One region of the Lysinibacillus sp. EB106-09-02-XG168 genome, then DNA from elsewhere that is predicted to be linked to it. Evidence: predicted binding sites of a transcription regulator. Region 1 holds the regulator's gene; each other region holds the start of a gene.

Evidence for each region. The regulator LexA, encoded in region 1, represses DNA repair genes until DNA is damaged. The targets are predictions, from matches to a motif close to CGAACATATGTTCG.
Region 2: the regulator LexA is predicted to act here: its motif matches at 2,648-2,661, upstream of uvrB (excinuclease ABC subunit UvrB).
Region 3: the regulator LexA is predicted to act here: its motif matches at 3,074-3,087, upstream of AC3WSO_RS11625 (WYL domain-containing protein).

What each region holds. Positions count from the first base shown of each region.
Region 1 covers NZ_JBYTDN010000003.1:1,270,651-1,275,807, reverse strand. Annotated here, with positions in the region: gene AC3WSO_RS06900 (hypothetical protein) at 1-127, opposite strand, end outside; gene AC3WSO_RS06895 (YneB family resolvase-like protein) at 139-804, opposite strand; gene yneA (cell division suppressor protein YneA) at 801-1,118, opposite strand; gene lexA (transcriptional repressor LexA) at 1,283-1,900, shown strand; gene AC3WSO_RS06880 (gamma-glutamyl-gamma-aminobutyrate hydrolase family protein) at 2,083-2,805, opposite strand; gene AC3WSO_RS06875 (prepilin peptidase) at 2,894-3,646, opposite strand; gene AC3WSO_RS06870 (potassium transporter) at 3,704-4,441, opposite strand; gene AC3WSO_RS06865 (PilN domain-containing protein) at 4,438-5,028, opposite strand; gene pilM (type IV pilus biogenesis protein PilM) at 5,028-5,157, opposite strand, start outside.
Region 2 covers NZ_JBYTDN010000003.1:721,640-726,796, reverse strand. Annotated here, with positions in the region: gene uvrA (excinuclease ABC subunit UvrA) at 1-587, opposite strand, end outside; gene uvrB (excinuclease ABC subunit UvrB) at 595-2,574, opposite strand; gene AC3WSO_RS04400 (IDEAL domain-containing protein) at 2,986-3,228, opposite strand; gene AC3WSO_RS04395 (competence protein ComK) at 3,454-3,963, shown strand; one part of gene prfB (peptide chain release factor 2) at 4,050-5,078, opposite strand; one part of gene prfB (peptide chain release factor 2) at 5,080-5,154, opposite strand.
Region 3 covers NZ_JBYTDN010000003.1:2,193,608-2,198,764, reverse strand. Annotated here, with positions in the region: gene AC3WSO_RS11650 (hypothetical protein) at 1-136, opposite strand, end outside; gene AC3WSO_RS11645 (hypothetical protein) at 216-434, opposite strand; gene AC3WSO_RS11640 (hypothetical protein) at 788-1,240, shown strand; gene AC3WSO_RS11635 (Ig-like domain-containing protein) at 1,380-2,453, shown strand; gene AC3WSO_RS11630 (YhjD family protein) at 2,480-2,752, opposite strand; gene AC3WSO_RS11625 (WYL domain-containing protein) at 2,830-3,054, opposite strand; gene AC3WSO_RS11620 (HTH domain-containing protein) at 3,163-3,612, opposite strand; gene AC3WSO_RS11615 (hypothetical protein) at 3,714-3,854, shown strand; gene AC3WSO_RS11610 (hypothetical protein) at 4,049-4,231, shown strand; gene AC3WSO_RS11605 (hypothetical protein) at 4,287-4,472, opposite strand; gene AC3WSO_RS11600 (helix-turn-helix domain-containing protein) at 4,706-5,062, shown strand.

The sequences.
Region 1 (5,157 bases):
CTTTGGCGTTTCTATCCACCTTTTTCGCTTTTCTATCCGCCATCTTCGCTGTTCTATCATCACTACTCGTTCCTTCACCTTCATCTAGAGCCTTTAAAAAGAAAAAAATCAGTAGGAAAACTCCCACTGATTAAAACGTTACTTTATTTCGTTTCCCTCTAAATGTTCCCGATATCTCCTATGGACAGTGGCTTTGCTTACATCAAAGCCTAGCCCCCTAAGAGTCATAGCTATTTCCTCAAATGTGAAACCTCGATTGCGGAGTTTGACGATTTCTTCTATAGGGACATCTTTACGTTCTTGGCCGTTTGGATTTCCTCGATTAGATAAATTATTTTCAGGGCGGTAGCCATTTTCAACTGCACGACGCATGCCACGACGTATTTTAGCATTATGGATTCTACGCTGGTACTCCTCTACAATTGCTAAAATTTCTAGGAGCATCGTATCCATTTCATTTAATTGTACAGGTCCCGCGTCTCGCATAGAGAAGACATTAGTTTCAGTTTTCTGCAATAAATGCAAAACGGCCATTCGAGCATTTCCACGTCCTAAACGTGTTTCATCCTGCACAAATAATGCTGTTACTTCTTTTTCTTTTATGAAATCGAGCATTTCTAGTAAACCTTCTCGTTCCACATCATAGCCGCTATGCTTATCCTTAAAAACAAGTTTCACTTCGTAGCCCTGTTCTTTTGCATAGCGTACTAACTCCTCCTCCTGTCGCTCTAACGAGGAGCTTTGTGTCTCTTTTTCTGTACTCACACGGCAATAGACAACAGCCGATTGTTGTTTTGTTATCATTTTACATTTCTCGCAATTTCAATTGAATTTATAGGATGGGGTTGGTCGTCACCCACTACTGGAATCACTAGAGAATTACCTGCAATAATTCGTACGTTCGATAATTCATTTTCTGCCTTAACAAGCTTAATCCAATCATCCGACTTCATTTTACCACGGTATTGTTCGGCTAACGACCATAAGCTATCACCATGCTCGATTTCAATTTCTGCGTATGTAACATCGCCTGGATCTGTTATAAAAAGATATGCTGTAAATAGTAGACAAGCTCCTAATAAAATTGTAATATGTGGATTTTTTTCAAACCAGTTCATGTGTATAACCCCTTTTCGAGAATGTTTGTTCGGAATATATGTTCTTATATTAATGCGAACAAACGTTTTTGTCAAACACTTTTCGAACCTATGTTTGCTTAAGTGTTCGCATTCTGCTATACTACATAATAAGTAGAATGATTAGAAAAAAGAGGTGAGCAATCATGAAAAAAGTTTCGAAAAGACAAGAGGCCATATTAGATTTCATTAAAGAAGAGGTACGCGCAAAGGGGTATCCGCCATCTGTACGTGAGATTGGTGAAGCAGTTGGACTTGCTTCAAGCTCTACGGTTCATGGACATTTAGCTCGTTTGGAGCAAAAAGGCTTAATTCGACGCGATCCAACTAAACCACGTGCCATTGAAATTCTAGAGCCAGAGGATTCTATTCAAAAGCAACATGTTATACATGTACCACTTGTGGGGAAAGTTACTGCGGGTTCTCCGATAACTGCTGTTGAAAATATCGATGAATATTTCCCGCTACTGGATATTTATGGTACAAGTGAAGATCAGTTATTTATGCTAGAAATTATGGGCGAATCAATGATTGAAGCTGGCATTTTAGACGGAGATTTAGTTATTGTTAAACAAAAATCAACAGCTGATAATGGTGATATTGTCGTAGCAATGACTGAAGAGAATGAAGCAACTGTAAAGCGTTTCTTTAAGGAAAAAAGTCATTTCCGTTTACAGCCTGAGAACGCAACAATGGAGCCCATTATCGTAGACCAAGTTTCTATTTTGGGGCATGTTGTAGGTCTTTATCGTCGTGTTCATTAAAAGTATCTCAATAGCAACGTACAAAAAGAGGATTTTATGTTCGCAAATGGGCATATACCTCTTTTTCTTATTTTTTGAGTACCATTTTATACACTAAAAAAGAACCCACTTATATGGATTCTTCCCTCTAGCAATGTCTTTAGTTTAATTTCCGTCTTAAGCCATGTAATGCTTATCCAGTTTTATGCCTCTACCTTGAATTTCAAACTCGCCTTTACAAATGCAGTGAATAATTTTTTTGATGCTTCATCTCCAGCAATAGCTAGCTCTTCAGGATGCCATTGTACTGCTAGACAAAATGGTAAATCTTCGTGTACTACGGCTTCAACGATACCATCACTTGATTTGGCTGCCACTTTCAATTTTTCTGCTGCTACGTTTATTGCCTGATGATGAAATGAATTCACCGCAATTTTTTCTTCCTCGATAATCGCTGTTAATAATGTATCCGGTGTTAGATGAACATGATGTGTAACAACGCCACGTGCCGCTTGTTGCGTATGCTTTATTAATTTTTTACTATGATATTCACTATCAATATCCTGATAGAGTGTGCCTCCAAACGCAACATTCAGCATTTGAATCCCTCGACAAATTCCGAAAATCGGCATTTGCCGAATAGAGGCCGCTTCAATCAAGGAAAGTTCTATTGAATCCCTTTCCGGGTGAATCTTTCCTAACTTTGGTGTAGGTTCTGCACTAAAAAGAAATGGATGTACATCATGTCCGCCCGAAAGTAATAATCCGTCCGTCAACGATAAAATTTGTGCTATGTCCTCTTCAACTCCAAGCGGAATTATAAGAGGTACACCCCCAGCTTCAATTATACTTTTGCTATAAGCAGCATTTACTCTTGAGGACAAATCATCCTCCGCAAAGGCTGTTATTCCGATAATTGGTTTCATCTTATCCCCTCCATGATCTTTATCTAGCATTTACTACCTATAAAAGCTTGAAGACTATTAATCATCGAAAGACTCCCCCACTGATTAATTACCAAAATCCAAGATACCAATTCATCAACGCATCCCCATAGAAATAGATAATAATAGCAGCTAAGGCAATAGAAGGTCCGAATGGTATAGGCGTTTTCCTTCCCTGTCCGCGTACTTTTAACACTACTATTCCAACAATCATGCCAATGACAGCAGCTAAAAATAGCGTCAGAAGTGCATGCATTGTCCCGAGTACAAGACCAAGTAAAAAGAATAATTTAATATCGCCACCACCCATTCCACCTCTTGATAGAACAGCTATACAATATAATATGCCAAAACCTACGACAGCCCCAACTATACTGTCCCACCACGGAGACAAAGGAGATATCACGCGTCCAAAAACTAGTAGTGGTAAAAAGAATAATAGCACCTTATCGGGAATAAGCATATACGCAAAATCCGACACCACAATAATGACTAATAATGAAATTAATAATAGCGCTACAAAAAATTCTGCACTAAAGCCTAATTTCCAATAAGCAACAGCAAATAAAAGGCCCGTTATAAGTTCCATTAGTGGATAAATCCAAGAAATTTTTTGCCCACAGCTACTGCATTTTCCACCTAAAAATACATAAGACAATACAGGCACCAAATCAAGCGCCCTCAACTGTCTCTTACAAGAAGTGCAATGCGAAGGCGGACGCACAATGGACTCCTTCAAAGGCACACGTAAGCCAACTACATTAAAAAATGAGCCAAGAACGAGCCCAAATATTAAAACTGTAATTGTATAAGTAATCTCCATTTTATGTCCTCCTATACTAATAGACGCCCATACATATAAGTATGCGCGCCATCTAGATTATTGTTGTCCTTCATAATAGAACGTCGTTACTTGTATGGTTGCTTTTAAGGTTGTATCAGCGTCCTCCTTGAATTTCGCTTCTTCACCCGTTAATGTGAAATCGATAGCATCAATTTTCATCACACGATCAATTTTTTCAATCTCTTTTATAAACTCAACCATTGCTTTATTATCCATTGCGTCAACATCAATATCAAATGTTACTAGTTTTAATTCCTTCGGTAAGGAATCTTTATTGAAAGTAGCAGTTGGGATTTTATCTTTCACTTCAGGTGTTTCATCATTCTTAGCAGCAGCTTGTTCAGCAGCTTGTTCATCTGCTTCAGTTGCAGATTGCTGTGTATCAGCCTGTTCCTCAGAATTTGTCGAGTTAGGATCTGTAATAGTAGAATCCATTACGAGCGAATCATAATTATTAAAGTCCATAGCTTCTACCCGTGTTCCCGTCACCACTTCAATCTCTTCAATATTTCGAATGACTTCATCAATAGCTCGAGTTTGAGGTACTTTTTTACGCAATGTTAAATTACTTGTACCATTTGATTTGCTATTCTTTTCAATTAAAGCAATTTGCTCCTGAAGAGTAGATATTTCTTGTTGAAGAGCGATATTCGAGCTTTCCTTCGCATCTACTTCTTCTAATTTAGGTGTTAATATATAGTAATATAGTGCAAATAAAATGGCTGCAATGAATGCTGTTAAGATAAGAATCGTTGAATTTTTACTACTTGTCATGATTCTCTACCTCCAGCTAGAAATTTAAAATCAATTCCTAATGTAATAGTTGCAGAATAACGTGGTATCTCCTTAAACTTGTTCTTAGCACTTTCTTCCTCTTGTCCAATAGCAACATCAAAATTAGAAATCGTATCAACCTGTATATCATTGAAATAGGGGCTTGCAGTTAGCTTTTCTAAATAAGATGATATAGCTGACATCGTTTCAAAATCAGCCGTAACTTCTACATTTTTTTCACCAAATACATAGTTCCTTAAATACGTTTGCTCTGGTAATAATACTTGTGTTTCATCCATTAAGGGTGTCACCGGATAGGATACATTTTCCACAAATTGTACGGATTGCTCCAATGAGCCTTGGTTCGCATTTTCCTTACCATCTAACTCCATTTGAAGTTGTTCGCGTTGTGATGAAAGCTCCACTTCCTGCGCACTTAATTTTGTAAGATCACTTTTTGCTTGGAAAAACAAGAAAATCATATATCCTACTATCATACCAATAAGAATAATAAATACTACATATATTAAAGTAGGTGTTGAATGCTTCTTTTCCAAATTCGGCAAGAGGTTAATTTCTGGTACCATCAGTTAACCTCCTTTAATGCAAGTCCAATTAAGCTTGCAAATTTATCCGAAAATTGAGGGAATGATTTTTGGATGACTGAATCATTTAACATAATAATTGGTGTCGAAAAATTATTTTCTAAAAACTCT
Region 2 (5,157 bases), 550 kb from region 1:
TTATCAAGTTCAATCGAATCATCTAAATCACGTAGCTCACCGTCGATACGTACTCGAACAAATCCTTGCTTTTTTAAATCTTCCAGTAGCTTTACGTGTGTTCCCTTACGCCCTGCTACCATTGGAGCAAGCAACTGCATTTTCGTTCTTTCTGGATAAGTTAATAAACGATCGACCATTTGCTCAATCGTTTGAGAGGTAATTTCTATACCGTGATTTGGACAAATAGGCTTACCGATACGTGCATATAGCAAACGTAAATAATCATAGATTTCCGTTACTGTCCCAACTGTCGAACGTGGGTTACGGCTCGTCGTTTTTTGATCGATTGAAATAGCAGGGGATAATCCCTCTATCGCATCGACGTCTGGTTTATCCATTTGCCCAAGAAATTGACGGGCATAGGCTGAAAGGGATTCTACATAACGGCGTTGTCCCTCAGCGTAAATAGTATCGAACGCTAATGATGATTTCCCTGAGCCCGATAAACCTGTTAGCACGACTAATTGATCGCGTGGAATTGTGACATTAATATTTTTTAAATTATGTGCTCGTGCGCCTTGCACGACTATTTCAGTATTTTTCACAAGCCGTTCACCCTTCTAATTTCAATTCAAATATTGTATCGCGCAGCTCAGCAGCACGTTCGAAATCGAGTGCTTTTGCTGCTTCCTTCATTTCTACTTCTAGCGTAGCAAGTAACTGCTCTTTTTCCGCCTTCGTCAGCTTCTTACCTTTTGTAGCCTTCGCTACATAAGTCTCTTCTTCCTCTGCCACCTGTGTCGCCCGAATAACATCAGGAATTTTCTTCACAATCGTTTTCGGTGTAATTCCATGCTCCTCGTTATACGCCATTTGCAGTGCTCGACGACGTTTCGTTTCGTCAATTGCCTTTTTCATCGAATCCGTCATATTATCTGCATACATAATGACATGACCATTAGCATTACGTGCTGCACGTCCAATCGTTTGAATTAATGAACGCTCTGAACGTAAAAATCCTTCCTTATCAGCATCTAAAATCGCCACAAGAGAAACTTCAGGAATATCTAGCCCTTCTCGCAATAAGTTAATGCCGATTAGAACATCATAAGTACCTTTTCGCAGCTCGCGAATAATTTCAATTCGCTCTAGCGTCTTAATCTCTGAATGTAAGTACTCCACCTTTAAGCCCATTTCTTTCAAATAAGCTGATAAATCCTCTGACATTTTTTTCGTCAACGTTGTAACGAGCACTCGTTCATCACGAACAATACGACCTTGAATCTCATCGATTAAATCATCAATTTGTCCTTCAATAGGACGTACGTCAATTTGTGGATCAAGCAGCCCAGTTGGACGAATAATTTGCTGTACCATTTCCGGCGTATGCTCAAGCTCATATGGGCCAGGTGTTGCCGATACATAAATAGCTTGATGTATATGTTTCTCATATTCTTCAAAACGTAAAGGGCGGTTATCTAGTGCTGATGGTAAACGGAAGCCATGCTCAACTAGCACACCTTTACGTGCTTGGTCACCGTTATACATCCCCCGAACTTGTGGCAAAGTAACGTGACTTTCATCGACAACAAGTAAAAAATCATCAGGGAAATAGTCAAGTAGTGTATATGGTGTTGCCCCCGCTTCACGCAATGTTAAATGACGTGAGTAGTTTTCAATACCCGAGCAAAAGCCCATTTCACGCATCATTTCTAAATCGTAACGAGTGCGTTGCTCTAAACGCTGCGCCTCTAATAATTTATCCTCTGCACGCAAAAGAGCTAAACGCTCCTCCAACTCTTTTTCAATATTATCAATAGCTTTTAGCATTTTTTCTTCTCGTGTAACGAAGTGGGACGCTGGGAAAATAGCAACATGATCACGCTCTGCTAGTATTTCTCCAGTTAAGGCATCCACCTCGCGAATTCGATCAATCTCATCCCCGAAAAATTCCACGCGGATACAATGTTCATCACGTGATGCTGGGAAAATTTCCACTACATCACCACGTACTCGAAACGTCCCACGTGTAAAACTAACATCATTACGCTCATACTGGACATCGACCAATTTTCGAAGCAACTGATTACGTTCAATTTCCATTCCCGTACGCACTGATACGACCAGTTCACGATATTCTTCTGGAGAACCTAGACCATAAATACAGGACACAGATGCAATAATAATGACATCATCGCGCTCGAATAATGCAGATGTCGCAGAGTGACGCAACTTATCAATTTCATCATTAATGCTTGAATCTTTCTCGATATAAGTATCCGTCTGCGGTACATAGGCCTCTGGTTGAAAGTAATCATAGTAGCTGACAAAGTATTCAACTGCATTATCAGGGAAGAACTCTTTAAACTCACTATATAATTGACCCGCTAGTGTTTTATTGTGTGCCATAATAAGTGTCGGTTTTTTTACCTCTTTAATGACATTAGAGATCGTAAACGTTTTTCCCGTTCCTGTTGCCCCAAGCAACGTTTGATGACGTTTACCTGCACGTACACCCTCCACTAATTCCGCAATTGCCTGTGGCTGATCTCCACTAGGCGTATATGGCGCTTGTAAATCAAATGTTTGCACACATGTCCCCGTCCTTTCCTTCCAATTTGTACATATATTTTAGCATAGCGTTATTAAAATTTCGAACATTTAACGAACGAATGTTTGTAAATATTTTTTCGTTTGCTCTATTAGCGATGAATTTAACAGAACGTATGTACTATAATATTTATCGGAACATCTCTATCAATAGATTACCCTTTCCAATTGTTAGCTAATCGAGATGGGGCGATGTAAATACATGACCTTAGCAGGAATTTCATTGTTTGGTGATGAAGTACTCGTGAGGTTCATGTCTATTAAAGGGTTATGCGAGTGGAGTCTAGAGAGATCTAATTCGGTTACTAAGGGAACTGATCCGCTTGGTCATCAATCTTGCAAATAAAATCAAAAAAATCCCACCCTCCAATAACAGAGAGCGGGCTCGTCATATTATTCAGTTGTATCTTGGTGTAAAGCTACTAGTTCGTTTGCGTATAGATGAAATGCGTTCTCATCTTTGTCATCGAGTGCTCTATCTATCAGAACCATGAGCTGCTCTTCACGATGCTTACGCTGGATATGATTTAAAAATAAATCTAAATAAATCTCGTTTAATAATTTCTCTGCCTCATCAACTTTCTTTGTCTGACCAACGGCTTTTAGAAAATCTGTATACGAATAATATTTATCCAACGATCTCACCTCGATCCTTTTCTAAATTATAAGAAAATTGAAATTGAAATGCAATGCTTACGAACTGAAAATCACTTCGATTTACTATTATCCTCGTGCTATTTTAAGCAATTATTCTAAGCAATTTCTTGAAATTGCACGAACCTCCTTCGTTTATCTATATTTTCTGAATTTATTTTTGTGTTTTACACTTCAAGAAGAAATAGAAAAAGGAGGCTTACATAGATGTCAGCAAACTACGTCAATGGATATTTACTTTCTTTTAACACCTATTTACTTCAGCCAGTCCAGTACGACTTTAAAATTTTCACTCGGGTAATTGATAAGCATAATGAACTTATTGTTACACGGAGGCCAATGCATATATTACGAAAATCTTGTATTTCACTAGGAACAACCTATGAAGCAGCGAAGCATTCCGCTAAACGCTTCTTCGGCAATCAACATAAGCTTCCAATCGTTGTTGCTTATGATTATGGTTATCCGTGTATTTTTCTACCAATCTATTCGCCAAACTCTGTCCACAACATCTGGATTGGACTTCACGCCATTTCGAATATTGTACCGAGTAAAACGGGCTGTATCGTTACACTTAAAAACGATAAACAAATTGAATTACCCATTCAATATGCTTCAATGAGCAAGCAATTTGTCAATGCATCGATGTTATATAAACATTACATGAATGAGCGCAAGCAGATTAGTCAGGACACCCCGAATCACCCACCTTTTTAAAGTAATGAATTTCGCTTTGGTGTAATTGTAGTGAAAATAAAAACCCCTCAAAAGCACAATTTTTCTGTGCCTCTGAGGGGTCTTCATTACCCGATTTTTGAACGTAAGTATGCATTAATGAATGGATCTAAATCGCCATCCATCACCGCACCTACATTACCTGTTTCTTCATTTGTACGATGATCCTTCACCATTGAGTAAGGATGGAATACGTATGAACGAATTTGTGAACCCCAGCCGATTTCCTTCTGTTCACCACGGATTTCATCTAGCTGTGCCTGCTGCTTTTCAATCTCTAATTGATAGAGCTTCCCTTTTAACATCGTCATAGCTTTTTCACGGTTTTTAATTTGTGAACGTTCTGCCTGACATTGTACGACAGTACCAGTAGGAGTGTGCGTAATACGAACAGCTGAATCTGTCGTATTAATATGCTGACCACCTGCTCCTGTTGCACGATACGTATCAATTTTTAAATCCTCTGTGCGGATTTCAATTTCAATATTCTCATCGAATTCAGGCATAACATCACAAGAAACGAATGATGTATGACGACGACCCGAAGAGTCAAACGGTGAAATACGTACTAAACGATGAACACCTTTTTCTGCTTGTAAATAGCCGTAAGCATTATGACCCTTAATAGACAATGTTACAGATTTAATACCTGCTTCATCACCAGGAAGATAATCAACTGTTTCCACTTTAAAGCCACGTTTTTCTGCCCAGCGTGTGTACATACGAAGTAGCATTGAGCCCCAATCCTGAGATTCCGTACCACCTGCTCCAGGGTGCAACTCTAAAATCGCATTGTTTTGATCATAAGGACCACTTAATAGTAATTGCAGCTCAAAATCGCCCATTTTTTGCTGGAATTCTACTAATTCATTGCCTAGCTCCTCCTGCAATTCTTCATCAGGCTCTTCTTGCAATAGCTCTAGCGTCATATCTAAGTTCTCGTGTGTTTCCACTAAATCTTTATATTCATTAACAATTGCCTTTAAGCCATTGCTCTCATTAATGATTACCTGTGCACCTTGCTGGTCATCCCAGAAGCCTGGCTCAAGCATCATTTCATCTAATTCCTGCATGCGTGCCTCTTTGTTTTCTAAGTCAAAGAGACCCCCTAAAGTCCGCCAATTTTTTGGCTGAAGTGTCTAACGCGTTACGTACATCTGCTAATTCAATCATTGT
Region 3 (5,157 bases), 920 kb from region 1:
CTCTCGCTAAGCTTTTAGCAACCATATTTAGTTTAGTTGAATTATCATATTGGTTAGGCGACTTATATTCAGCAGTATTAACTTCGCTTTTTTCTTCGTAAGTATAATCACATTTCCAATACGCCTTATCCTCCATTGCTATCACCTCTTACAACATTATTCGAGGTAAGACGGATATTACCTTTTAATATGTTCAAATAAATACAAAGTTCTTATTAGATTTTCCCCTGTCTTTTTAACATTTCATAAAATAATCTAGCAGCCTTGTCTATATTTAATTCTCCAATTCTAAAGTATGTGTAACCATCATTTTCAACTTTAACTACTTTTGAATTAGGAGGTGCAAATTTTAACGATGCTTCAATAAATTTCTTTTCAGAGTCAGTTAACTCAGCTTTATCGATTTCTGTTTCACGATAATTTTTATTTCTCATTAACATCCCTCATTCACTAAGTCTATGTTAATAAAGTTAAAGCAGTTTTTGCTAACCTTTTAACGTTTAACTCACCACATGTATAATAGATTGTCCCATCATCCATTTTGACTTTTCTCATGACTTGATTTCTTTTTATAGCCTCCTTCTCTAAAATATCTAATATTTTTTCGTTCGTTCATTCATCCATCCTTTCTTTATAGTTTTAAAAGTATCTAATCTATACTTATTTTCTTATGAATAAATTAAGTAAAAAACGAAAGAATAATTACCATTTTATGTATTATTTGTTTTTTATATGTACTTTTAAATCTAAGTTTCCTAAAATGGTAATATAGAGGGGGAATTTTTAAATGAAGAAATTATTTTACGTTGGAGCATTATCAACACTATTATTAACTGCATGTGGAGAAGAAGAGAAAGCTGCTCCTAAAGAAGAAACACCAGCTGCTGAAGAAAAAGATGCAACAGATAAAGTTACTGAAACTAAAGGTCTTTCACAAAATGAATTAAATGAAAAATTGAAAGCTGAAGCGATTAAATTAGATTTTGTAAAAGCAAATGGTGATGAAGTTGAAAAAAACACAAAGGTAACTATCAGTGGGAAAGTTACTAATATTGCTAGCGAAGGTACTGGAGGAACATTTACTGTTACAACAGCTGAAGGTGATGGTAAAGGCATGTACTCAGTAAACAATCTTTCTCTAAAAGATATTAGTATGGATTCTGAAGTAACTATTTATGGGACATACAATGGAAAAGATGATTTAGGATTCCCTGCAATTATTGCTACTATCATAGAATAATTATTTTAAGTCACTCAAATGAGTGGCTTTTTTTATTGAAAATAACCGATTTTTATTATGGTAAATTAGTCCCTTATTGTTTAAAGTTATCTTTGTAGTTTTTAGTATTGCTATATATAATTTAAAGGAGGATACATAAGTGAGTAAGTTATTGAAAAAAGGGTTTATTTATCTAGCATTTTTGTTAGTAGTACTTGTTAGTATAAGTGTTGGGAATGCATCTGCAGCTGAAGTAGTCGATTATGAAGAAGGGGTAACTAATTTAAATACTACTCTTGAGAATAGTGCTGTAGTTGGGGATAGTTTAAAAAAACCTGAAAAGGGTTGGAAGCGATATGATGATTCAAATCTTAAAATCGAGTATCTAGGTGATGTACACAAAACTCAAAATGATCAATATTATAACTCGGGATATTCATCTTATTTATTAAAACATCCATTTATTAACGAATTAAATGGAATTAAATTCAACTTTACTGGTACGAAATTTAGACTTATAGGACTTAAAAGTTCTGTGTACCGCTCTTCTAATATAGTTATAGAAATAGATGGAGTTACTGAACGTTTTAATCAAACTGGTTTTGTTGAAACTAAGAAGGCATTAGTATATGAAAAATCTGGATTAACTGATAAGCAACATTCCGTTTTTATTTATGCGGATGATAATACGTCAAAAGTTGGGACTGACAGTACTGTACGATATGATCTAGATGCTATAGATATAGATGGAGAGTTAACTAACATAGACTCTAGTGATTCTATTTCATTAGATAGAAATACATTAGAACTTTTGGAAGGTAGTTCAGAAAAATTAACTGCCACTGTAACACCAAATAGCGCAAATGTAATATGGTCATCAAGTGATGAATCAATTGCCACTGTAGACCCGAATGGTAATGTAACCGCTATTCGTGAAGGTCAAGCAATTATTACTGCTAAGGTCGAAAACACAGAACTAGTTGCGACTGCTACAGCTATCGTTAAAAAATTAAACAATGAATCATCGAATGCTATTCTAAGTATCACATTGGTGAACGGCATAACAAAAGAATATGATGTTACAAATACCGTTTTAAACAACTACTTAAATTGGTTTGATAGTGCTCAAGGCACATCAACATTTAAATTTTCAAAAACAATTTCACCTTATAAAAAAGTAACGGAATATATTGTTCATGATAAAATAGCTTCATTTGAAGTAAGAGAATATTAAACAAAAAAATGACCAGGTACTCACTTTCAATCGAGCGCCTGGTCTTTATTTTGGTGACTAATTAATAAATTTTCAACCTGCGTTTTTAGTGCCATATTAGCATATCGTAGAACTACATCATTGCCAGATGTAGCTACATGTACATCGCTAAAGTATTCATCTATTTTTTCCCATTTTACTACCTTAATTTTATCTTTGGCTAACAGCCTCTTAGAGTTGTAATAATCTTGTGTTATGTCCTTTAGAAGCTTTTCAAGGATTGGCAAGTAGACCTTACTCATTTTAAGATTTTCTATCACTTTGAAATCACGCTATAATGATTGAACTGCCATATCCAAAATTACAAAATTATGAAATAATTAACGCTGTTCAATATTCAACATACAACCTCTTGCTCCTTGTGGACGATTGGAACAACTGCCAATATACTATCAATCCTAAATGTACGTTTGGCTTGCCTCGTAAAACAATACGCCTGAAACGAATCACCAACAATCTTAATGATTTTGATTCGTCTTTTTGACACATTACCGTCCTTAGCCATGTACATCATATTTAAAAATTGGTTGCGCTGCATCGCTTTAATCAGTTGTTTTTTCATCATTCCACACCTCTCAACAAGAACATTCGTTTGTAATTTAGCAAGTGAAAATTAAGGAAATTAAAAAAATCCCAGGCTCAAAATTAATTGAGTACCTGGGCTTAAGTATTATTTATGTAAAACAAAATTAAGCATAATGATATTCACAGATATCTTTATTTCCATAGTTTTTTCTAGTAATTGATCTTCCTTAAAATCTATAAGTTCTTTTTCTTCTACATTAATAATTTTAGACAAGTTTTCAGTCGTTAACTCGTATTCAGTTAACAAAGTATTCAATATTACTTTTACCCTTTCTTTTGCATCAAAACCTTCAAAACCATAATTCAACATTGCTAATTTATTCTCTACATCTTCAAACTTTTGGTTTGTAATGTTATTTGAACCATTCATTAAATCTTCTACCTCATTTATGGTCATACCAAACATTTTCGAAAGTTGTTGGAACTTTAAATTAAATTTTTTAATTAACTTTTGAAATTGTTCTCTAAGGTAATCAGATTGATTTGATGGAGTGGATAGTAAAGATACTTCTATATTATCTTGAATTTCATCCATTATATTACACCTCTTTATATTTTTTACACAAAAACTTGTTTTATTATTACAATATTATATACTAAATATTGTAATAAATACATATTTCACGGAGGTAAAAAATGAAGAAATTATTTTCACTCGTTCTAACTTTATTGTTATTTATTGGATTTACGGCAATAAATAATGCACATGCCGAGGAATACTCTGAGGAGTTTCAAACAACAGTCAGTATCCCAGTCTACGAAGATGCTGATTCTTAGAGTATGAAGAGGAACCACAGTCTACAGAAATCGAAACTTCTGAAGATGCTTTAACAAGCGTTGCTCCACTTCTTGCTAAAAAGAAAGAAATTGCTAAAGTGAATTTTGGTGTTAATAAAAGCAATTTAATAAGTTATGAAGTGGTTATGAACAAAGGTTATAAATTTAAATCTTTTTCTGGAGCAATATCTACAATGGACTTAACAAGTGGTTTATCACAAGGTAGAAAAGATATTTCTGGACAAAGTGGATCAGTTCAAATCGCTAAACTTGACGGTCATTCATTCCGTTCAACATTAACTGGTGCTGTTACTACTTCAACAGATTATGGTTACAATCTTGGCGGAGCTAGTATAATGTGGGTTTATAAGAAATAATAAATTCAAAGGACTGAAACTATTGCTAAATGGCTCAGTCCTTTGAATTTTCTGCTTATTTACTCCGTCTTTGTTGAATCGTAATATACAATCCAATCAAACGATCAGTTGTCATTGCTCCACTTTGTAAATCCTTCAAATGTGAAGTTTGGATAATACCATCCTTTACAGCCAGTGCAATATAATTTTCTGCTTCTGTTTGCATAGTTGGTGAACCTGGATTCCAATTTGTATCCGTCACTTTATTTTCCTCCTTTTTGTCTTCCACAATTAATTGAACTTTTCCTTTGCTGTTACTTGGAACTATTACTTGTCCTTCTAACTTATAGCCTTTAGGCATCTTCCAAGTTGATTTAACTTCGAAATGAGGTCGGTCAATACTGCCTACCCAATCACCGCCCCATGTAATACCTAGCTTACGAGCGATAGCACCGATTCGATTTAAGATTGTTACATCATTAAAGGTTGATATTAATGAGTTTAGTTGAAAGAATTAAAACACTCTGTAAAGAAAAAAAGTTAACAATTGCTGAATTAGAGAGAAAAAATGGGATTTCCAATGGTCAAATTAGAAAATGGGATAATTCTACTCCTGGAATTGATAAACTAATTGCTATAGCAAATTACTTTGACGTTAGTATTGATTACATTCTTGGACGCTCTGAAAATAAAAGATGTGATAATTTAAAAGTTAATAATGAGAGTGATGCAGACAAAAAACTTCATGAGATATTAAACGAATTAGATGAAGAAGATAAAGAATTATTAATAGCATCATTAGAGAATTCGCTGCTATTAGCCAAGCAATTAGCGAAGAAAAAGTTTATGTAATACAAGTGTCGCTTGTACTCCTCTTTTTTTAAAAATTAAAAACAGGCTGAAAGTAGTTGGAAAAATCCTTTTACTCAGCCTGTTAAATTAAAATA